One region of the Janthinobacterium lividum genome, then DNA from elsewhere that is predicted to be linked to it. Evidence: predicted binding sites of a transcription regulator. Region 1 holds the regulator's gene; each other region holds the start of a gene.

Region 1 (7,814 bases):
GAAGCGCAGCCAGGCGCGGCCACTCTCGCTCTCGGCCAGGCTGACGGCCACCACGACTTCGCCGCTCTCGGTAAACTTGATGGCGTTGCCGGCCAGGTTGACGAGAATTTGCTGCAGGCGCTGGGCGTCGCCCACGAGGCGCCGCGGCACGTCGGGCTCGACGGCGATGGCCAGTTCCAGCTCCTTTTCGCCCGCATTCATCGTCATCGTCGTGGCCAGGGTATTCATGACTTCATCGAGGTCGAATTCGACGGGCGACAATTCCATGCGGCGCGCCTCTATCTTCGAATAGTCGAGCACATCGTTGAGGATGCCCAGCAGCGACTGGCCCGCCACTCTGACCATGGTCAGGTACTTGCGCTGTTCCGTGTCTAGCCTGGTATTTCCCAGCAAATACACCATGCCCAGCACGGCATTGAGGGGCGTGCGGATTTCATGGCTCATGTTGGCCACGAAATCGCTCTTTGCGCGGTTGGCCGCCTCGGCCCGGTCGCGTTCCTGCTCCAGCTCCGCCGCGCGCGCTTCAAGTTCCTGCTGCAGGCGGTCGCGTTCGCTCATCAGGCCATTGAACGCTTCCGTCAGTTCGCCGATCTCGTCGCGCTGCTGTACCGGCACGGGGGTGAAACGGCTGCCGCTGGTGCGCAGGGCCAGCAGGGTATCGCGCAGGCGCACCAGCGGCGACAGCAGGCGCACGGTAACCCAGCCCAGAACGGCAGCGGCCAGCAGCGAAGCGAGGATGCTCCACAGCACCAGCCGGTACAGCACGCCATCGAACGGTTCGAAGGCATCCTCGACGGGCAGCGAGGCGGCCAGCAGCCAGTTCACGGATTTCAGGCGCTTGAAGCTGTTGACGGCCGTGATGCCGCGGCTGTTGGTGCTGACCATGCTGCCTTCGCCATCCTCCTTCAGCAGCTGGGTGGTCGTCAGGTTGGCGTTCGGCTTGCGCGGCTGCAGCAAACGGCTGGTATCGGGGTGCAGCACGTAGCGCGGCACGGCGCCGCGCGTGAGGATGAAGTAATAGCCGCTCTTGCCGATCTTTTCCGAGCGCAGGCGGCCCAGCAGATTGTCCTTGTACAGGCGCAGCACGCCGATCACCACGCCGGCCACCTGGCCATCGGCGGCCAGCACGGGCGCCACCATCTGCACGATGGGCATGCCGCTCGACTTGCCCAGCATCGGCTCGGTAATCATGGGCTGGCGCGTGCGCAGGACGGTCTGGAAATACTCGCGCTCGGCGACGTTGATGCCGGCGCGCCCCGTCACTTCCGGCATGTCGGCCACGATGGCGCCATGCGCGTCGAGCACCAGCACGTCGTCGAACAGCACCAGCATCGAGCGGCGCGCATAGTATTCGCGCAGTTTGGCGGGCTGGGCGATCAGTTCCGGCGGCTGCTGCCTGGCCGTCAGGGTGACAATCTGCAGCAGCATGCCCAGCTTGTCGTCGAGCTCGGCAGCGGTGCGGCTGATCAGCGATGACTGCTGGCTCAGCAGTACTCGGGTGAAGTCGTCGCGCATGTGCTGCACCTGGATCATGGTGACCAGCGCGATCATGGCGATCGAGGTCAGGCTGGTGGCCAGCGCGACTTTTGCTTTAATGCCGAGAGGCTTCATGATTTCCTTTTCAGTGCCGGGCGGCACAGGCGGCAGATAATGCTGTCAGGAATTTTCCTATCAATACCCCAGCTTGGCAAGCGCCGCCGCGCAAATTGCCCGCCCCGTATGGGCTTTTGACGATGTTGCCATATAATTAAAGGCTGGACGTCGTTTATTCGCCGAATTTACGGTGAAATTGGCATACGGCAACCCTGTATGCAGCTGTATGCAGTAAACTTGTTGTTGCATTTTCTAAAAGGTACCGACATGACTGAAGCGCTACTCACTCCCACCTTGCCCACCGTGAACGTGGAGGCGTTGCGTGCGCGATGCTCGACCTGCAGCATGCATCAATTGTGCCTGCCGATGGGCCTCGATGTGGGCGACATGGATAGGCTGGACCAGATCATCGGCCGCCGCCGCAAGATCGTGCGCGGCGCTTCGCTGTTCCGCATCGGCGACTCGTTCCAGAACCTGTATGCGATCCGCCTGGGGCATTTCAAGACGTACCAGATCAATCCGGGTGGCGAAGAGCAGGTGACGGGTTTCCAGATGGCCGGTGAACTGCTGGGCATGGACGCCATCAGCGCCGACCGCCACCACTGTAATGCGGTGGCGCTGGAAGACAGCGAAGTGTGTGAAATTCCGTTTTCCAGCCTGGAACAATTGCTGGGCAATATGCCGACCCTGCTGCGTCATTTCCACCGCATGATGAGCCAGGAAATCACGCGCGAGCAAAGCGTCATGCTATTGCTGGGCAATATGCAGGCGACCCAGCGTTTTGCCGCCTTCATCGTCAACCTGGCGTCGCGCTATGAAGCACGCGGCTATTCGGGCAGCAATTTCCAGCTGCGCATGTCGCGCGAGGAAATCGGCAACTATCTGGGCCTGACCATCGAAAGCGTCAGCCGCTTATTGTCGAAATTCAAGAAGGAAGGCTGGCTGCGCGTCTCGAACCGCGAGATCGAGATCCTGCAGCCGGCCAAGTTGAAAGCGATTACGGCCGGCACGGACATCTGCAAGTAAGACTTACAGTTCCTCGTCGGCATGCAGCGCGATGCTGCGTTGCAGGGGCCAGGTCCAGATGCCGGACAGGCGCCACTCGCGTTTGTCGTTTTCCACCAGCACTTGCCAGCGGCTGCGCTCGAGCATCGGCAGTGCTACGGAAAAATTGCCGGCCGCATCGGGCTGCACCAGCAGCTTGATATCCTTTTCCGGCAGGGTCGCATGCGCCAGGTGCAGCTGCAGCGGCGCCTGATAGGCCTTGCCGAAGCTGTGCACGGAACCACTGAGGCGCGCTGCAGCCACGTCATATGACAGGCGCGTATCCATGGCCAGGTCGCTGGCGATCGTGTCGCGCTTCAAATCCTGGTTGATCGCCTTGCCCTGCTTGTAATAATCGCCCACCACCAGCGCATCGGGCTGCGTAAACGCGATATAGCCCATGAAGCTGCCGACGACCACGGACAGGCCGGGGCCGATCATCAGCAGCCATGGCCAGCGATGCTTGTACCACGGTGCAACGGGGGGTTGCAGTTTCAGACTGTCGGACATTTTGTTCTCCTTGGGGTCGGACCCTGTGGGTCTGACCCCAGCTTTTGCTTCCGGGTTGAAAATCAAGTGACCCTAACGCATGATTGATGATACCCCTACGGCGAAATACCGGGGTCGGACCCAGAGGGTCCGACCCCAAATCAACATCACCGTGGCACGATGAATACCGCGCTTTCACGCACATGCAGCGATGGATCGTCCAGCGATTGCAATTCGATCGCAATCTTGTTCGAGCCCTTCTCGCCGACGCCGTGCGGCACGCGCAGGCGGATCGGCCAGCCCAGCGTTTCCGTCGGCTGCAAGGTCACTTCTTCGCGCGTCAGCAAGGTCAGGCCCGGCAAGCCGGAAGCGCTGATTTTAAAATGCTGGCTTTGCTCGGACGTATTCATGATCTGCAGGCGGTAGACGTTTTCGATCATGCCGTCTTCCACTTCGCGTCCCATCGAACCGCGGTCGCGGATCACGTCCATTTTCAGGGGCGTGCGCAGGGCCAGCGAGGTACACACGGCGATGATGATCAGGGCCAGGATGGAAGTGTAGATCAAGACGCGCGGGCGCATGGCGCGCTGGCGTATCTGCTTCGAATTGAAGTTGTTTTCCATCGCATGGTCGGTGCTGTAGCGTATCAGGCCACGCGGCCGCTCGACCTTGTCCATCACGCTGTTGCAGGCATCGACGCAGGCGGCGCAGCCGATGCATTCATACTGCAGGCCGTTGCGGATATCGATGCCGGTCGGACACACCTGCACGCACAGGGTACAGTCGATGCAATCGCCCAGCTTGTCGTTGTTGCCGGCCTTCTTGCTCATGGCGCCACGCGGTTCGCCGCGCTTGGCATCGTAGGTGATGATCAGGGTGTCCTGGTCGAACATGGCGCTCTGGAAGCGCGCGTAGGGGCACATGTATTTGCACACCTGCTCGCGCAGCCAGCCCGCGTTGCCGTAGGTTGCCAGGCTGTAGAACAAGACCCAGAACCATTCCCAGGGACCGAAATTGAGGGTGGTCACCGACTGCGCCAGTTCCTTGATCGGCGTGAAGTAGCCGACAAAGGTAAAGCCCGTCCACAGGGCGATGGCGCCCCATACCAGGTGCTTGGCGGTCTTCTTGAAGGCCTTGCGCACGGAGGGGCCCTGCTTGTCGAGGGCCATGCGCGCGCTGCGCGTGCCCTCGATGCGGCGTTCGACCCACAGGAAAATTTCCGTGTATACCGTTTGCGGGCAGGAGAACCCGCACCACACCCGCCCGGCAATGGCCGTGACGAGGAACAACAAATACGCACAGATGATCAGCAGGGCCGCCAGATAGATGAAATCCTGGGGCCACAGCACGACGCCGAAAATGTAGAACTTGCGCGTGGTCAAATCGAACAGCAGGGCTTGCCTGCCATTCCAGGTCAACCACGGCAAGCCGTAGAACGCCAGCTGGGTAAGCCATACGCATACCCATCGCCAGGTAGCGTAGCGTCCTTTGGCCTCGCGAGGGTAGATTTGCTCGCGGGCCGCATACATCTTGATGACTTGAGGTTCCATTTTTACTTTGCGGGCGCCTGCGGATTCGACAGGCTCCAGACATACGCCGACAGCACGTGTACCTTGGATTCGCCGAGGAAATCGCTGAAGGCCGGCATGGTGTTGCTGCGTCCCTTGCGTACGGTTTCCATGATGGTATCGGCGCTGCCGCCGTACAGCCAGGTCTTGTCCGTCAGGTTCGGCGCACCGAGCATCTGGTTACCCTTGGCATCGGCGCCATGACAGGCCATGCAGGCGCCAAACTTGGCCTTGCCCAGCACGGACTTGACGGGATCCGAGGTCGAGCCGGACAGGCTCAGCACATAATGGGCCACGTTCTCGACATCCTTTTCGGAGCCCAGGGCGGCGCCCATCGGTGGCATCTGCCCATTGCGGCCGTGCAGGATGGTGGTCTTGATGACGTCGGGTTCGCCGCCATACAGCCAGTCCTTGTCGGTCAGGTTGGGGAAGCCCTTGTTGCCGCGTGCATCCGAACCGTGGCATTGCGCGCAGTAGGTCAGGAACAGGCGCTGGCCGATGGCTTGCGCCTGCGGATCGGCGGCCACCGTCTTCAAGTCCTGGCTCAGGTACTTGTTGAACAGGGGACCGTAGTCGGCTTCCGCCTTCTTCAGTTCTTCCTCGTACTGGCCCGTCGATTTCCAGCCCAGGCTGCCGGCATAGTTGCCCAGGCCCGGATACAGGAACAGGTACGCCAGGGAGAAGACGATGGTGATGTAGAACAACCACATCCACCAGCGCGGCATCGGCGTGTTGAGTTCCTTCAAATCCTCGTCCCAGACGTGGCCCGTGGTGCCGTCAGCAGGGGCGCCCTCGACCACTTTGATTTTCGACTGCGAGTACAGCAGCACGCCGCAGCCGATGATGCCCAGCAGGGACAGCACGATGATGTAAATATTCCAGAAGCCATTGGTAAAGTCAGCCATGGTTATGCTCCTTTGCCAGGGTCATTTCGGCTTCGGCCGGATAGTCGAGCGCGTCGTCGGCGAACGGCAGGCGTGCCGCCGCGTCGAAGTCGCTGTTGCTGCGGCTGAACGTCCACCACAGGATGCCCACGAACGTCGTAAAGGAAACCACCGTCATGACGCTGCTGGCGCTGTCAAACAGGTTTTCGATTGCCATGCTAATTCCTTGTTTTGATTAATGTACCGAGGCCTTGCAGATAGGCGACCAGGGCGTCTTCTTCCGTCTTGTCCTGCAGCTGCGCAGGGCCGGCGGCGATCTCTTCATCGCTGTACGGCTGGCCCAGGCGTTTCAGGGCGCGCATCTTCGGCATGATCTCGTCAGGCACCAGCTTGGTCTTCGCCAGCCAGGGGTAGGACGGCATGTTCGACTCGGGCACCACGTCGCGCGGGTTGTTCAAGTGCGTGCGGTGCCATTCGTCGCTGTAGCGCGCGCCCACGCGGGCCAGGTCGGGGCCCGTGCGCTTGGAACCCCACTGGAACGGACGGTCGTAGACGAATTCGCCGGCGACCGAATAGTGGCCATAGCGTTCCGTTTCCGCGCGCAGCGGACGCACCATCTGCGAGTGGCAGTTGTAGCAGCCTTCGCGCACGTAAATGTCGCGGCCCGCCAGGCGCAGCGGCGAGTACGGCTTCAGGCCGGCGACCGGCTCCGTCGTGCTCTTCTGGAAGAACAGGGGAACGATCTCGACGGCGCCGCCGATGCTGATCACCACCGTGACCAGGGCGATCAGCAGCCAGGGGTTTCTTTCAATCCATGCATGTGAAAATTTCATTTGCTTTCGCTCCTATCAGGCGTGCGCCGCGTTCAGTTCCGGAATGCGGGCGACGGGGAGTTTGCTGCCGCGCAGCGTCATCCAGGTGTTGTAGCCCATGATGCACATACCCGACAGGTACAGCAGGCCACCGGCCACGCGCACCACGTAGTACGGATACGTCGCTTTCACGCTCTCGACAAAGGTGTAGGTCAGGGTGCCGTCCGGATTGACCGCGCGCCACATCAGGCCCTGCATCACGCCGGCGATCCACATTGCGGCGATGTACAGCACGATGCCGATGGTGGCCACCCAGAAGTGCACGTCGACCAGGCGCGTGCTGTGCATCTGCGTGCGGCCAGCCAGGCGCGGCAGCAGGTAGTAGATCGAACCCATGGTGATGAAGCCCACCCAGCCCAGGGCGCCCGCATGCACGTGGGCAACGGTCCAGTCGGTGTAGTGCGACAGCGAGTTGATGGTCTTGATCGACATCATCGGACCTTCGAAGGTGGCGATGCCGTAGAACGACAGCGAGACGATCATGAATTTCAGGATCGGGTCGGTGCGCAGCTTGTGCCAGGCGCCCGACAGGGTCATGATGCCGTTGATCATGCCGCCCCAGCTTGGTGCCAGGAGGACCAGCGAGAAGACCATGCCGATCGATTGCGTCCAGTCAGGCAATGCCGTGTAGTGCAGGTGATGCGGGCCGGCCCACATGTAGGTGAAGATCAGCGCCCAGAAGTGGACGATCGACAGACGGTACGAGTACACGGGGCGCTCGGCCTGTTTCGGGATGAAGTAGTACACCATGCCCAGGTAGCCGGCGGTCAGGATGAAACCCACCGCGTTATGGCCATACCACCACTGGATCATCGCGTCCTGCACGCCCGCATACGCGGAATACGACTTGGTGAACGAGGCTGGCATGACGGCGCCATTGACCACGTGCAAGATCGTCACGGCCAGGATATAGGCGCCGAAGAACCAGTTGGCCACGTAGATGTGCTTGACCTTGCGCTTGATCAGGGTGCCGAAGAACACGATGGCGTAGGCGATCCAGACGACGGCGATGAGGATGGCGATAGGCCATTCCAGTTCGGCGTATTCCTTGCCGCGTGTCATGCCCAAGGGCAGGGTGACGACGGCGCACAGGATTACCGCTTGCCAGCCCCAGAACGTGAAGGCGGCCAGTTTGTCGGAAAACAGGCGCACCTGGCAGGTGCGCTGGACAACGTAGTACGAAGTAGCGAACAGGCCGCAGATGCCGAAGGCGAAAATCACCGCATTCGTGTGCAGCGGACGCAAGCGTCCGTATGTCAGCCATGGTATGTCGAGGTTCAGGGCAGGCCAGGCCAGCTGAGCGGCGATGATAACGCCAACCAGCATGCCGATGATGCCCCATACCACAGTAGCGACCGCGAATT
Region 2 (7,814 bases), 1.3 Mb from region 1:
GGCCTGCTCCAGTCCCAGCGACACGCCGCCCACCGTCAGGTACAGCGCTTTCTGGATGCCATCGGCCGTGCGTTCATTCGTGAACTTCTCGGCCACCATGGCCGTGATGCCCGTCAATTCGTCGGCCAGGTTCAGCGCCGCGTCCTCGCGCGGGTCGCGCGGCAACAGTTTGATGGCGCGCACCAGGCGCGGAAGATTCTCTACAACAATTGCTGGCAGCATTAGACGTTCCCTGCTTTCATTACGAGAAAATGCCGGTGCCCAGGCTGCGGCGCGTACTGGAGCGTGGCGCGCTGCGCGTGCTCGGCACTTGCTTGCGCAGGCGGTACAGCAATTCCTTGGTGCTACGCTGCAACATGGTCGGCTCTTCGTCCGGGTCGTCCGAGTATTCCGCGTCGGCCAGGTCGGCGCTGTGGCGGAAGTCGGGGAACAGTTCGAACAACGAGCGGTCCCAGCCGTCTTCATTCGCTTGCGCCAGCTCGATGGCCAGCGGCACGACGTCGTTGTCGGACGAGGTCACGCCCGTCACATACGGTCCCTTGATGACGATCTCGCCCGCCACTTCGAGGATTTCCTTCGGCGCCATCGAGAACAGGATCGCAAACGCCGTGGCGCCCCAGTCGGTGGCCGATGCTTCCAGCAGCAGCTCGCGGCGGCGCTCGGCGTCGTCGGTGGAAAACACCACGCCGTGGATGTGCGCGAACAGGGCTTCGGCGATGCGTTCAGGATCGTCCTCGATCTGGTCGTCGCTCCAGGTGGCGGCGATGAAGGCCAGGCTGTCGGCCCACGCTTTCGGCGGCACCAGCAAGGTCGCCAGCGACATCTTGCCGCCGTCGAAACCGGCCAAATGCAGGGCCGTCACCTGTGGCGGGATGGCATTCAATACTTCCACCACGGCCAGGTCGCCATACTGGTCGGCCGCATCGGCAAACGCCTGCTCGGCGTGGCCCAGCGAACCGGACAGCACCAATTCCGTGACCTGTTTCGTCAGCGCGGGAAGATTGCTTTTTTGTTCATTGTTATCTGCCATGGTCATCTCCATCCTGGTCAAACATCTGGGCGAAATCGTCGGTGGCTTCGTCTTCGTCGTGATCGTCGTCGCCGTCGTCATTGGCGGCCAGCTGGTCGAGCGACTGGTCGTCGTCGTCCCACAGGCGCGGATTCTTGTGCAGGAAGGCCGTGATGATGGCCTGGCGCGCCAGGTCGGGGAAGCTCTCTTCGATGGCGGCGTACATCTTCGCCGCTTCCGGCGCGGCGCACGCGGCCATGGAAAACACGCGGGCCGTATCGCCGAATTCGTAGTCTTCGCTTTCGGCCAGCAAGCCTTTCGGGTCGCTGAAGGTGATGTGGTCGACCAGCGCGAAGGCCAGCATGTTCACGTCTTCGATGCCGCCGCCGCTCGCGTATTCACCGACCAGGGCGTCGACCATGCTTTTGTAGTTCTTGCGGTTCGGCGGGTCGCCGAGGATGCCTTCGATCTGGCCTTCCAGCTCGCGCGACTGGTACGCGAATTCAGGGTGTACTCTTCTCATGCTGTGCTTTCCAATGTGGTGCGCGGCACTTTTACTTAGAAGCAAAAGCACCATTGTTTGTTGTTTTTCAAATCATTCAGGCTGGCCGGACAGCCGCCAGCAGGCTTAATCTGCCGGTAGGACGGTGCCATGCAGGCGGAACACGCCGCACCACAGGGCATAGGCTTCCGCTTCCGGGTCGATGATGATGCGGTGGTTCACGCTCTGGTCGTACTCGGCGCGCTTGGCCGGGTCGGCCAGGATTTCATACGCCTTAGTCACGCTCTTGAAGCGCGCCTCGGCGCCGGGGGCCTGGTTGCGGTCGGGGTGGAAGCGCATGGCCAGCGAACGGTAAACCTTCTTGATTTCATCGTCGCTGGCATTGGGCGCGACACCGAGGACGTTATATAAATTTTCCATAAAAGGCTCCGGGGTCACGTTTTTCTACTAATTAAAGGCGAATTATCCTATAGAACGGCGCCCGCGTCGCTTGCATGCTGGGATATGGGGGCAAATACGTGCTTATAAAGCGCTTGCGGTACGGTAAAATGCTTTTTACTGTCACTCTTCCGCATTGATCAATGAGCAACGATAAACCGAATACCGCCGCGCCAGCGCTGGCGCCCAATTTCTTGCGTAACATCATCGAAGCCGACCTGGCTGCCGGCGCCCACGTGCGTCCCGGCCTGCCCCAGGTGATCACGCGTTTCCCGCCGGAGCCGAACGGCTACCTGCACGTGGGCCACGCCAAGTCGATCTGCGTCAACTTCGGCCTGGCGCGCGATTACGCCGGCCAATGCAACCTGCGCTTCGACGACACCAATCCGGCGAAGGAAGAGCAGGAATACGTCGACACCATCATGGACAGCGTGAAATGGCTGGGCTTTGACTGGGAGCCGAAGCATGCCGATGGCCAGAGCCATCTGCACTACGCGAGCGACTATTTCGACCAGCTGTACGCGATGGCCGAATATCTGATCACGGCCGGCTTTGCCTATGTGGACAGCCAGAGCGCCGAAGACATGGCCGCCAACCGCGGCAATTTCGGCCAGGCCGGCAAGAATTCGCCGTTCCGCGACCGTCCGCGCGACGAATCGCTGGCCCTGTTCCGCGCCATGAAGGCGGGCGAATTCAAGGATGGCGAGCACATCCTGCGCGCGAAGATGAGCGAAGATGCCATGAGTTCGCCGAACATGAACTTGCGCGATCCGGCCATATACCGCATCCGCCATGCGCACCATCACCGCACGGGCGACGCCTGGTGCATCTATCCGATGTACGACTACACGCACCCGATCTCGGACGCGCTGGAAAACATCACGCATTCGATCTGCACGCTGGAATTCCAGGACCACCGCCCATTCTACGACTGGCTGCTGGAAACCCTGTCGGCCGGCGGCTTCTTCGCCAAGCCGGTGCCGCACCAGTTCGAATTCTCGCGCCTGAACCTGACCTATATCGTCACCAGCAAGCGCAAGCTGCGCCAGCTGGTGGAAGAAAAAATCGTCGACGGCTGGGACGACCCGCGCATGCCGACCCTGGTGGGCATGCGCCGCCGCGGCTACACGCCGGAAGCGATCCAGCTGATGTGCGAACGCACGGGCGTGACGAAATCCGACGGCTGGATCGACTACAGTGTGCTGGAAGGCTGCCTGCGCGAAGACCTGGATCCGAAGGCACCGCGTACGGTGGCCGTGCTGCGTCCGTTGAAACTGATCATCGACAATTTCCCTGAAAACGAAAGCGTGGAATGCACGGCGCCCGTGCACCCGCACTTCCCGGAACGCGGCTTGCGCACCTTCCCCATCTCGCGCGAGCTGTGGATCGAGGAAGACGACTTCATGGAAGTGCCGAACAAAGGCTATTTCCGCCTGTATCCGCCGATCGACGACAAGCCGGGCAGCAAGGTACGCTTGCGCTACGGCTACGTGATCGAGTGCACGGGCTTTGACAAGGATGCGGACGGCAAGGTCATCGCCGTGCATTGCACCTATTTCCCGGACAGCAAGTCGGGCACGGACGGCAGCGCCAATTACAAGGTCAAGGGCAATATGCACTGGGTCAGCGCGCCGACGGCAATTCCCGCCGAAGTGCGCCTGTACGACCGCCTGTTTACGGACCCGCAGCCGGACGCGGGCGGCAAGGATTTCAAGCTGGCCTTGAATCCGCTGGCCAAGGAAGTGGTGCAAGCGTGGCTGGAACCGGGCGCGGAACTGGCCCAGCCGGAACAGCGCTTCCAGTTCGAGCGCCACGGCTATTTTGCGGCCGACCGGGTAGACAGCCAGCCTGGCAAGCCCGTCTTCAACCGCATCGTCACCCTGAAAGACAGCTGGCAGCCCGCCAAGTAAGGCACCGGGACGACCCACAAAAAAACCGCTGCGGCGGTTTTTTTTCGTTTCAACGGGAAATATTGCCTGTTGACTATAATAACGATAATTTTGTATATTAGGCAGCTATTGAGCAATTTGCAATTTTAATAGTGCTTGTACAACCTAGCCTAGCCTCCGCCACCAGGCGGCACCCGATTCCTCTTCCTGATGCGGATGGCAATGCCTTCTACTGCCGGCGAACACCCCTTAGCTGCTGAAAAAAGACCGCTGTGGCTGTTCGGCTTTGTCGTGTCGACGATGGTGGGCCTGCTGTTCTACATGGCCGCTTCGCTGTCGATCGAAAGCGATGCCAGCGAAGAATTCAACAATCTGGCGCACAACACCCAGAAAAACATCGAATCGCGCACCAAGTCGTATGCCAACCTGCTGCGCGGCACGGCCAGCCTGTTCCAGGCCAACGAACACGTGAGCCGCGAGCAATTCCACCGCTACGTGGCTAACATCGCCCTGCAACAGAACTACCCGGGCGTGATGAACCTCAATTACAGCCAGGAACTCGACGAGACGCAGCGCGCCGCCTACGAAGCGACCATGCGACGCGACTATCCGCCCGGGCGCGACGGCTATCCGGCGTTTGCCATCCACCCGCCCGGGCCGCGCGCCCAGTATTCCGTGCTCGTATACATCGAGCCGATCGCCAGCGCCCCGGAAAAGTATGGCCATGACATCGCCTCGCGCCTCCAGATCGCGGAAGCGCTGGCGGAGTCGCGCGATTCCGGCCGCATCAGCAATTCCGGCGTGCCCGTGCCGATGGACGGCCGTCCCCAGCTGACGGGCATGGCCATGCGCCTGCCCGTGTACCGCTTCGGCATGCCCGTCGATACGGTGGAACAGCGGCGCGCAGCTTACCAGGGCTCCGTCGGCATCGGCTACGACCTGGTGACGATGATGCGCAGCGCGCTGGCCGACATGCCGGTACGCAACGTCCGCCTGACCCTGTTCGATATCGGCCCGCAGGCGCTGGAGCAGCGGGAGGTGCCGCTGCAGTTGCCGCACGACATGCGCCCCATCTTCGACAGCACGGCGGCGGGCATGCATGCGCCATGGTGGCAGCCCGGCAGTTCGGGCCGCTACCTGAGCAGCACGCTGCTGATCGAGCACAATGGTCGCGCCTGGCAAGCGCTGTTCAGCGTGCGCAAGAGCGACCTGTATTCGCGCTTCGACGCCTTCCTGCCGTGGCTGGCCCTGCTGATCGGCTTTGCCAGCACCATGCTGCTGTATGTGCTGTTCCACACCCTGGCGTCGTCGCGCCGGCGTGCCATCCAGATGGCGACAGGCATGACGGAGGAATTGCGCGCCAGCCAGATCCGCCTGCAGCTGTCGCACCAGAAACTGCGCCGCCTGGCGGCCCACGCCGACCAGATCAAGGAAGAAGAGCGCAAGCGCATCGCGCGCGAAATCCACGACGACCTGGGACAGAACCTGCTGGTGCTGCGCATCGACGCCGACATGCTGGCCTCGCGCACGCAGCGCCGCCACCCGCGCCTGAACGCCCGCGCCCGCTCAACCCTGGAGCAGATCGACGCCACCATCAAGAGCGTGCGGCAGATCATCAACGACTTGCGCCCTACCGTGCTGGACCTGGGCGTGAATGCGGCCGTCGAATGGCAGGTGGCGCAATTTCGCCAGCGCACGGGCATCGCCTGCGAAGTGAGCGAAAGCCATGACGACATTTGCCTCAGCGACCAATGCGCGACGGCCCTGTTCCGCATCCTGCAGGAGTCGCTCAGCAATATTTCCCAGCATGCGAATGCCAGCCGCGTCCAAGTCAAATTGGAAAAGTGCCGCGATACGGTGTCGATGAGCATCAGCGACAACGGCGTGGGCGCGGCCATCGACGGGCGCAACAAGCTGGGCTCGTTTGGCCTGGTGGGTATCGAAGAACGTATAAAGTTGCTGGGCGGTACTTTCTACATTGAAAGCAGCCCCGGCGCCGGCATGAGCGTGCATGTCAGCGTGCCGCTGGGCGCGGACGCCACCGCGTTTCCCTACCAGGAAGAAAGCCGGGCCAGCAGCTGAGCGGCGCGCGTTCCCCATGAATCAAGCTCAGCTTGCGTATTTTGTAATTAGATGCAATATTGATGTAGAACAACTTAGCGCCTGCCCGCCATCGGCCAGGCATTCCCCGACTACTTGCCAGGAGTACACAGCCACCGCTTTCCCTTGTTTTACCGCAGTTCCCACAACGCTCTTTACCAAAGGACATTCATGGATACGAACGACAGTTTCAAGGCAATTGCCGATTTGAATTTGGACGCGATCAAGGTCAAGCTGATGCACCGGGAGTCAGGCGAAGGATGGAGCCTCGAGAAGGCCAATGCGGTGGAATTCGAATACCGCCGCTTCCTGATCCTGATGAAACAGTTTCCGCAGGAAGAAACGGCGCCGCTGATGGACGTCGATACCTTCTGGCACTACCACATCCTCGATACCCTCAAATATGCGGCGGATTGCGAACAGGTGTTCGGCTACTTCCTGCATCACTTCCCGTACATCGGCTTGCGCGGCGAAGACGACGAAGCGGCGCACCACCGCGTGGGCGAACGCATGAAGCAGTTGTACGAGCAGACATTCGGGGAAGATTATCTCCGCGCGGAGACGGCGTATTCGGGACGCGCCGTGCAGGCGGCATTTTCCAGTGCGGCAGTACAGGCGACGGCATTTTCCAGCGCGGCCGTGCAGGCGACGGCGTATTCGGGGCGCGCCGTACAAACGGCGTTTTCCAGTGCCGCGGTACAGGCAACGGCGTATTCTGGCCGGGCCGTGCAGACGGCGTTTTCCAGTGCTGCGGTGCAAGCGACCGCGTATTCGGGCCGCGCCACCGGTGCTGCCCAGACCGCATTTTCCAGCGCGCCCGGCAAAGTGGCCGCAGCGCTGGTCGAGTCATCCCCGGCTGGTCTGGAAACAGGGCGCTTCTATACGGATCGTCCGACGCTGAGCCCGGACACGCAATAGAAAACGGGAAGGCAGGTATGGCTGCCGCACGCGGCAAGCTTGGCTAACGCAGACGGCACCTCTCAGTTTGCCGTCTGTCAGGCGCTCTTAGGCAGCCATCAACTCGCGCAGTTCACGGATGCTGAAATCGCTGATTTCATGCATGCGGATGAGGATCGTGGCGCCGATCGGCAAGGTGTTGTGACGAATCTTGCTGATGACCGGTGGCGCCACTTCCAGTGCTCGCGACAGGGCCGCATCGTTCTTCAGTTGCAGCTTGTCGATGATCGCATCGAGGACGCGATTCGGGTTGTAGGTAGGCAAAGAGGTAATTTGTTTGAGAGACATGATCGAAAATCCGTACTTGTTGTATTAAGGCAAAAAGAAACCGAATGTCTCTTCTGCAATAATTCAGGGTAAACACACTAAAAAGCGCCATCACTTATGCGGCTTTTACGCCGCAAACAATATAATACACGCTATTGTTGATTTTTGCGTAACTTAAAGCAAAATTGTGATAATTGAAGAGAATTGACGCACTTGGAATGTGCTAGAGGATAACTCAAATTGAAAAAATTTGCTGCACGTCATCAATTTTTACGATGAGCAACACCGCTATGCATGAGCCAGGCTATGGCCATGAGGGTGCTCAGGCGGGCCATTTCCGCTGATAAATGCCAGCCTTGCACAGCCACGCCGGCCGGGGTGGCAAGCGGGCAAGTGCCCGGAATGGCATCCACGCGGCACCAGGCCAGTTGCCGGCGGATTTCATCGGGAGGCGGCGGCGGCTGCAGCGCGCGTTCGCGCCGGCGCATATAGGCGCGTACCTGTTCCTTGCTGGGGTGACTCGTAGCTCGCATGGCTCGCTCCTGCTGACGGGAAACAACGTCACGCTCATTGTGGATGCCGAGCCCGCCACAAGAGCCCAGACGCGTGACGACATTGCTCACCATATCGCCAGCGTGCCATGGCACGTTTG
Region 3 (7,814 bases), 1.3 Mb from region 1:
ATGCAGGCTGCGTTCCGTCTCGATGATCATCAGCTTGGCGTGGCCTTCGCGCGTGAAGAACAGGATGCCGCTGGGATTGGGGAAAATATAGTATTCGACAAAGCCATGGCGCTGGCACAGCTCGTGCACGACGGCGGCCAGCGCTTCGTCTTGCAGGAAACTGTAGTCGTGCAGCATCAGCAAGTCGCGCACGGTTTCCGATTGCTGCAGGAAGAATTCGCGCTGCAGGGCAACGATTTCCTGTTCCAGGATGTCGAGCGCATCGTCGTCGCTCTTCTTGATGTAGCGGTCGATCAAGCCCCGGTTGAAGGCCGTCACGGCCACTTTTTCATCGGCCGCGCCCGTAAATAGAATCTTCTTGCACGGCAAGTCGCGCACGGCCTGGCAAAATTCCAGACCATTCATCTGCGGCATCGAATAATCGACCACCAGCACGGAGGGCACGGCAAAGCGCTGCGCCTGGCCGCTGATGCGCCAGATGCGTTCGATGTCGAGCGCCACGTTGCACTGGTCGGGCGGCAGGTTTTGCGTGTCGAAGTTGACGTGCAGCGGCGTTTCGCCCGGCTGCGCGCTCTGGCGCAACCAGTGCAGGGCGCTGCTGGTGTCGTGGAAGGTCTTGCGCGCCAAGCCGGGATCGAGCTGGAACGCCAGGCTTTTCAGGAAGGAATCGCTGTCGTCGATCAATACGGTCAGGGTCGGATGGGTGTAGACGGGCAGTTGCATGCGTCACCTTGCGGGGGAAGAGGGTTGGAAGCGGGCAGGCACGGGCTGGGGGAATTCCAGGATGAAAATCGCATAGGCATGCTCGCGCGACACGCAGCGGATGCGCGCCTGCCAGGCGGTGACGATCTGCCGGCACAGGGCCAGGCCGATGCCGCTGCCGTTATGTACGGGATAGGAGTAAAAACGCTCGAAGATCAGTGGCAGGCGGTTCTTCGCGATGCCGCAGCCCGTATCGATGAACAGCAGCCTGGGCACGGGGCGGGCGCCGTCGATGATGATGCGCACGCGTCCCTTGCCTGCCCGCTGGATGGCTTTCAGCGCGTTTCTCAGCAGATTCAGCAGGATCACCACGCACAGTTCGTCCTGGCCGGCGAACTGGAAGTCGGCACGCACGTCCACCTTGACGCTGCTGCGCTGGCTGTTGCTGGTAAATGGGTAGCGCTTGAGCACGGAGTTCACCATCTCCAGCATCGATAGCGCCTGGCTAGGCTGGAGGTTGCGGTTCACGGCACTGGCGCTCATCAGGAACAGATCGATCATGTGATGCATGTGGCGCACTTCGAACTGGATGCGCGACAGGGCTTCCTGCAACGGGGGCATGTCGTCCGCCTGGTCGGCCAGCTGCGGCAGCAGCCGGCGCATGCCCCGCACATTGGCTTCCACGCTGGTCAGCGGCGTGCGCAGCTCGTGCGCCACGGAACCGAGCCCGGCCGCCAGGCCTGCCAGCCGTTCCAGTTCCAGCACCTTGCTGCCCACTTTCACCACGGACAGCGCGGCAATGGTGAACCAGTGCACGGGCAGTTGCTGCAGCACTTCACGTTGCAGCAGGAAGCCGCCTTCCCCTTGCAGAATGACGGCGAGGCAGGCGGCGCTGGTGCCGATCAGGTAGGCGCAGCACGCCAGTTTCGTTTCGAAATGAAACAGCACGACCAGGCCGATCAGCAGCGATTCGCTCCAGATGGACGACGCATGGTTCATCAAAAACATGAAAGTAAAGAAGAAGGGCAGGATGTAGCTGAGCGCGAACAGCAGGTAACGCGACAGCCAGCGGACCGAGAAGCGGCGGGCAAACAGGCCAGCCATGCAAATGCCCACGCCCGTCAGGCGCAGGGTCAGGTTTTCATAGGCTTGCGGAAAAAAGTAATGCCACAGCAGGTAGTACAGCGGCATCGCCACCGTGCCCACGGCGGCCAGCATGGCGACCCGGCCGGCCAGGTCCTCATGCGGCACGCGCTCATGCAGCAGCGAATGGAGCAGGCGCCTGCGCCAGTGTGTCCATCGTCCTTGCAATTGCTGCGTCATGACTCTGCCTAGATTCTCTTTAGAACATTATCATCGCGTAAATTTTCCTGGTTGAACGGTTATCTCGTCGGACATTGATATACGTCAATGGATGGGTTTGCAACACGGTCAAGGCTTTAATTTGCAGCAAACCTTTCCCTAGGAGAAAAACCATGACCATCGCTACCAGCGTGCATACCCCATCTTTCGCCCGTGCCGAACACTGCCTGCCCGACTACATCGTGCGGCGCATGGATGCGCATCACATCACGCGCATCGAAAAACTGCTGGGCGGCCAGCATCCCCATGCATGGCAACCGACCCCCGCCCATGCTATTTTCCTGGCCGGCAATGACTACCTGTCCATCGCCGCCGAGCCGACGCTGGTGGCGGCGCAGGTGGCATCCCTGCAGGCGCATGCGGGCGGCATGCTGATGTCGGCCGTGTACTTGCAGGAAGGCAGCGAACAGCACCGGCTGGAAAGCCGGCTGGCCCGCTTCATGGGCTGCGAGGATGGCATCCTGGCGCAGTCTGGCATGGCGGCCAACATCGGCTTGCTGCAGTGTATCGCCGGCCCCGGCATTCCCGTCTACCTGGACATGCAGGCTCACGCGTCGCTGTGGGAAGGCGTGCTGTCGGCCCAGGCCCAGGCCGTGCCCTTCCTGCACAACGACATGACGCACCTGCGGCGGCAGGTGGCAAAGCATGGCCGCGGGGTGATTGTCGTCGATGCCCTGTACAGCACCAACGGCAGCCTGGCGCCGCTGCTGGAGCTGCTCGATATCGCCGAGCGCAGCGACTGCGTGGTGGTGGTCGACGAGTCGCATTCGCTGGGCACGCACGGCCCGCAGGGCGCGGGCCTGGTGGAAGCCTGGGGACTGGGCCACCGCGTGCATTTCCGCACGGCATCGCTGGCCAAGGCCTTCGCGGGCCGGGCCGGTTTCATCAGCTGTTCCAGCCGCTTCAAGGGGTATTTCTTGTCCGAATCACGCCCCGCCATCTTCAGTTCCTGCCTGCTGGCGCATGAGCTGGCGTGGCTGGGCGCGGCGCTCGATTTCATCATGGCCGCCGACGAGCGCCGCGCCACCTTGCGGCGCCACACGCTGCAGGTGCGTGACGGCTTGCGCGAGCTGGGCTACAACGTCAGCGATGGCACGGAGCAGATCGTGGCGCTGGAGGCTGGCGGCGAACCGGCCACCCTGGCCCTGCGCCAGGCGCTGGAACGGCACGGCATTTACGGCGCCATGTTTTGTGCCCCGGCTACGGCGAAGAACCGCGCCATCGTGCGCCTGACCCTGAATGCGGGCTTGCGCGAGGATGAGTGCGCAAGAGTGCTGGCCGCCTGCGCCGCCATTCGCGACGAAACGGGCGTGGAGCACTGGCAGTCGACACGGCGCCTGCGCAAGCTGGCGCTCGTGTAAGGGCGATGCGTCAGCCGTTCGCTGGCTGGCTGCCGGCGATGCCGGCCAGCAGCATGGACAGCGGTGTCAGCTGTTCCGCGCTGGCGCTGCCCAGCAATTCCTGGCCCAGTGCCTGCGCTGTCGCATCGGCGTGGAGCAGCAGGGCTTGTCCCGCTTCCGTGATGACGGCATAGCCGACGCGGGCATCGCGCGCATCGGCCTGGCGCGCCACCAGGCCGATTTTTTCCAGCGGCATCAAGGAGCGCGTGATGCCGGACGCCGTCAGCGCCAGGCGTTCGGCCAGGTCGATGCGGCGCAGGCGGCCGCCAGGCGCGCGCTGCAAGTGGTACAGCAATTGATAATCGCTGAAGCTCAGGCCATGCAGATTGCCCAGGATGCTGTCGAAGCGGCGCACCAGCACGGCCTGGGCGCGCGCCAGGCGCAGGCAGAAGTCCAGCGCGCTGGCACCGTCCGGCGGCGGGGGAGTGTGATCGATCATGACGTCCTTTCAATTCGCTGCGAAGTGCTTGAGTGCGCAAGTGTAAAGCATGGCCGCTCAATAGCGTGCCTGTCCCTGCTCCAGCAGCTGTGCCTGGTACAGCGCCAGCAGGGCGTCCAGTTCGGCATCCGCATCGAAGGCGGGATCGTCGGGCACCTTGACGGCATCGAGCAGCTCGAAACGGAAGGCCGCCGCGCCGTCGCGTTGCCAGTCCGCCTGCAGTAGCGCATTGCGGTGCTTGCCCAGGTTCAGTTCGAAGCGATGGCGGTTCAGCGCGCCAGGGGCATTGCGGCTGCGTTCGAGCAGGGTGCGTCCGCTGGGCAAGTGGCGCAGCGCGATGATGCCCAGCGCGGGCGCTTGTTGCCGGTAGGCCGCTTTCAGGGCCGCTTGTCGTGTTTTATCCATGCTGTGACTGCCTCAAGGTTGGACTGCGTAATCGCCGGTCCCGATGCGGGGGATGTCCGTCCACAGGATGGCGGCCACGGCGGCGGCCAGCAGCAGGGCGCCGCCAGCGCAGAACAGCTCGCCCACGCTCAGGTGGCGCAGCAACGCGCCCGTGGCCGCCGCCGACAGGGGCGCCAGTCCCAGGAAGATGCCCATGAACAGTGCCATTGCCCGGCCCAGCATGGCGGGCGCCACGCGCCGCTGTATCCACGTAAAGATGGCTACCTGCACATAGCCGCCCAGCATTCCCGTGACGGCCAGCAAGGCCGCGCCCTGCCAGACCGTGCCGATTTGCCCCAGCGCCATCAGCAGCAGGCCCACGACCGCATCGACCAGCAGCAGGGTGGCGCCGAAGCGGCGGCGCAGCCAGGCGCCTCCCAGGCTGGACGCCAGCATGCCGGCCAGGGTGCCCGCACCGTGCGTGCCCATCAGCACACCCAGCGCCGCGGCGCCGTGCAGACGCTCGCTGGCCAGCACGGGCAAGGCCACTTGCAGCGGCCCCATGACGAAGAAGGCCACCACCGCCCAGTACACATAGCAGCTGCGCAAGGGAATGTCGCGCCACACCATGGCCAGGCCCGCCACCATGTCGCGCCACATGCCCTGCGCCGCCGCCACGGCCAGTGGCCGCAGGCTGACTTGCCGCAAGGTCCAGGCCGAGAACAGGAACGTCAGCGCATCGATGGCAAAGGCGGCGGCCAGCGCCGCCATGCCGGTGTGCCGGGCGCCATCGTGGGTGCCGAGCACGAGCGCCGCCAGCAGGGGGCCGGCCAGCAAGGACAACTGGCGCGCACCCATCTGCAGGCTGTTGGCCGCTTGCAGTGACTGCGACGGCACGGCTTGCGGCAGGATGGCCGTGCCGGCGGGAATGCCGAAGGCGGAAGCGATGCCCAGCGCCAGCGCGGCCGCATACGCCAGCGCCAGGCTGGCCTGGTCCAGCAGCAGCAGCCCGGCCAGCGCCAGCAGGATGGCGGCATTGGCCAGTTTGCTTGCCAGCAGTACGCGCCGGGGCGAATGCCGGTCGGCGACCGTGCCACCCAACAAGATGAGCACGGCGCGGGGCGCGCCCATCAGGGCCACGGCGATGCCCAGGCTGAGGCTATCGCCCGTCAGGCTCAGCACCAGCCACGGCAGGGCCAGCATGCTGAACTGGTCGCCCAGCATGGACACGAGGCCGCCGCCCAGCAGCCAGCGGAAGTTGGTATTGCGCATCAAGTGGGATTCTGCGGTGGTCGACATGCTGTATCTTCCCGTGTTTAAAGATTGCATAGTAGTTGATATAAGCTTGAGTAGTCAAGTATATTGCTTTTTATTGTGGCAGCGACAGCTGCCGCCGCATGAGGCGCCAGCGCTTGCGCTATCATGGCGGCCATGACTGATACCACTGCCCCCACCCTGTACGAGACCATCGGCGGCGCCCCCGTGCTGCGCGAAATGGTCGACCGTTTTTATGACTTGATGGAGCTCGAAGCCGAGTTCGCCGGCATCCGCGTCATGCATCCGCCATCGACGGACGGCTCGCGCGACAAGCTGTATTTCTTCCTCACGGGCTGGATGGGCGGACCGGATTTGTATATCGAGAAATTCGGCCACCCGCGCCTGCGCGCCCGTCACTTGCCCTACGCCATCGGCACCAGCGAGCGCGACCAGTGGCTGCGCGCCATGGCCTGGGCCATGGAAGACACGGGCATCGAAGAATCCTTGCGCGTACGCCTGATGGAATCGTTCTATCAGACGGCCGACTGGATGCGCAACAAGCCTGACTGACACCCATGAGCCCAATCGAGTTTTACAGCCTGCTGGGCGCCGCCATCGTCGCCATCGTCCTGTTGCTATTGATCTTGCTGCGCCCGCGTGGCGCGGCCGGCGATGGTGCCACCACCCTGGCCCTGGTGCAACAGCACCAGCAGCAAAGCCTGGAGCGCATCGACCGGGTCGAGCGCGAAGTGCGGCTGCAACTGCAGGCATCGGCGCAAGCGACGCGCCAGGACCTGGCCACCGGCCTGGCGCAATTCCAGGCGGCGACCTTGCAACAGCTCGACAGCCTGCGCACGCAGATGCAGGCGCAGGGGAAAGTCGGGCGCGAAGAGCAGGCGCAAAGCCTGGCGCGCTTTGCCGAGAGTACCAATCAAACCCTGGCCCAACTGACGGAATCGAATGCGCAGCGCATGCTGGAAGTGCGCGCCACGCTCGAGAACAAGATCCGCGATTTGCAGGCCGACAATGGCGCACGCCTGGAAGAGATGCGCAAGACGGTCGACGAGAAACTGCACGCCACCCTGGAAACGCGCCTCAGTGCGTCGTTCCAGCAAGTGTCGGAGCGGCTGGAAAAAGTCCACCAGGGTCTCGGCGAGATGCAGCAGCTGGCGCTGGGCGTGGGCGATTTGAAGCGGGTACTCACCAATGTGAAGACGCGTGGCACCTGGGGCGAAGTGCAGCTGGAAATGCTGCTGGAGCAGGTACTCACTGTCGACCAGTATGCGAAGAACGTGGAAACCGTGGCCGGCAGCGGCGCGCGCGTGGAATTCGCCTTGAAATTGCCGGGCCTCTCCGATGGCGGCCCTCCCGTGTGGATGCCGATCGATGCGAAGTTTCCCAAGGAACAGTACGAGCGCCTGGTCGAGGCGGCCGAGCGGGCCGATGCCGACGGCGTGGCCCTGGCCGGACGCGAGCTGGAACGGGCCGTGCGCGGCGAAGCGAAAACCATCGCGGAGAAATACCTGGCGCCGCCGCACACCACCGACTTTGCCATCCTGTTCCTGCCCACGGAAGGCTTGTATGCGGAAGTGTTGCGCCGCCCGGGCCTGGCCGACGAATTGCAGCGCGTGCACCGGGTCAGCATCGCCGGACCGTCCACGTTGACGGCCTTGCTCAACAGCCTGCAAATGGGTTTCCGCACCCTGGCGCTGGAAAAGCGCTCGTCGGAAGTGTGGCAAGTGCTGGGCGCCGTGAAGACGGAGTTCGGCAAGTTCGGCGACGTGCTGTCGCAAACCCGGCTGACCCTGGAAAAGGCGGCGAAGAATATCGAAAGCGCGGAAGTGCGCAGCCGGCAGATGGCGCGCAAATTGAAATCCGTGGAAGCCTTGCCGGGCGAGGCGGCCGCCTTGCTGCTGGGTAAGGCGGACGCCGTCGACGGCGAGTAGCGCGCCGCCTCAGGCCGCCCGCACAGTGCGGCGGCGCAGCGCGCTGTAACCGACCAGCGCCAGTCCCGCCAGCAGCATGGCCCAGGTTTGCGGTTCGGGCACGGCCGGCAAGACCGTCGGCACCGTGGGCGGAAAGGTGGGGATGATCACGGTGGGCGGCACGATGATGCTGCTGCCCTGGTCCGGCGGCAGACCGCCGCCACCACCGCCGCCGCCCATGCCGGCCGGCGGCGTGATGCCGCCGACGGTGCGCACATAATTGTTGAAAGGCAGTAATGGAATGCTGGCCACCTCGGGCGGCATGGCGCCGCCCGTGAAAGAACC

What was found. Region 1 encodes FNR, which switches genes on or off when oxygen is low (the NO sensors DNR and NnrR bind a similar motif). Its sites were predicted from a motif close to TTGATNNNNATCAA; they were not measured.
Region 2: a site for FNR is predicted at 5,980-5,993, ahead of U0004_RS07215 (glycine-rich domain-containing protein). Genes of this name have one in related genera too.
Region 3: a site for FNR is predicted at 2,100-2,113, ahead of cqsA (alpha-hydroxyketone-type quorum-sensing autoinducer synthase). Genes of this name have one in related genera too.

What each region holds. Positions count from the first base shown of each region.
Region 1 covers NZ_CP139976.1:281,844-289,657, reverse strand. Annotated here, with positions in the region: gene U0004_RS01200 (response regulator) at 1-1,611, opposite strand, end outside; gene fnr (fumarate/nitrate reduction transcriptional regulator Fnr) at 1,861-2,619, shown strand; gene U0004_RS01190 (FixH family protein) at 2,623-3,147, opposite strand; gene ccoG (cytochrome c oxidase accessory protein CcoG) at 3,294-4,676, opposite strand; gene ccoP (cytochrome-c oxidase, cbb3-type subunit III) at 4,679-5,599, opposite strand; gene U0004_RS01175 (cbb3-type cytochrome oxidase subunit 3) at 5,592-5,795, opposite strand; gene ccoO (cytochrome-c oxidase, cbb3-type subunit II) at 5,797-6,411, opposite strand; gene ccoN (cytochrome-c oxidase, cbb3-type subunit I) at 6,427-7,814, opposite strand, start outside.
Region 2 covers NZ_CP139976.1:1,606,301-1,614,114, reverse strand. Annotated here, with positions in the region: gene U0004_RS07245 (hypothetical protein) at 1-222, opposite strand, end outside; gene U0004_RS07240 (hypothetical protein) at 242-1,030, opposite strand; gene U0004_RS07235 (hypothetical protein) at 1,020-1,532, opposite strand; gene U0004_RS07230 (DnaJ domain-containing protein) at 1,638-1,931, opposite strand; gene U0004_RS07225 (glutamine--tRNA ligase/YqeY domain fusion protein) at 2,093-3,859, shown strand; gene U0004_RS07220 (CHASE domain-containing protein) at 4,061-5,920, shown strand; gene U0004_RS07215 (glycine-rich domain-containing protein) at 6,110-6,856, shown strand; gene U0004_RS07210 (hypothetical protein) at 6,944-7,183, opposite strand; gene U0004_RS07205 (hypothetical protein) at 7,426-7,788, opposite strand.
Region 3 covers NZ_CP139976.1:5,291,955-5,299,768, reverse strand. Annotated here, with positions in the region: gene U0004_RS23920 (response regulator) at 1-723, opposite strand, end outside; gene U0004_RS23915 (sensor histidine kinase) at 727-2,025, opposite strand; gene cqsA (alpha-hydroxyketone-type quorum-sensing autoinducer synthase) at 2,178-3,425, shown strand; gene U0004_RS23905 (MarR family winged helix-turn-helix transcriptional regulator) at 3,436-3,903, opposite strand; gene U0004_RS23900 (GIY-YIG nuclease family protein) at 3,961-4,308, opposite strand; gene U0004_RS23895 (MFS transporter) at 4,321-5,586, opposite strand; gene U0004_RS23890 (group II truncated hemoglobin) at 5,719-6,114, shown strand; gene U0004_RS23885 (DNA recombination protein RmuC) at 6,120-7,490, shown strand; gene U0004_RS23880 (MHFG family PEP-CTERM protein) at 7,500-7,814, opposite strand, start outside.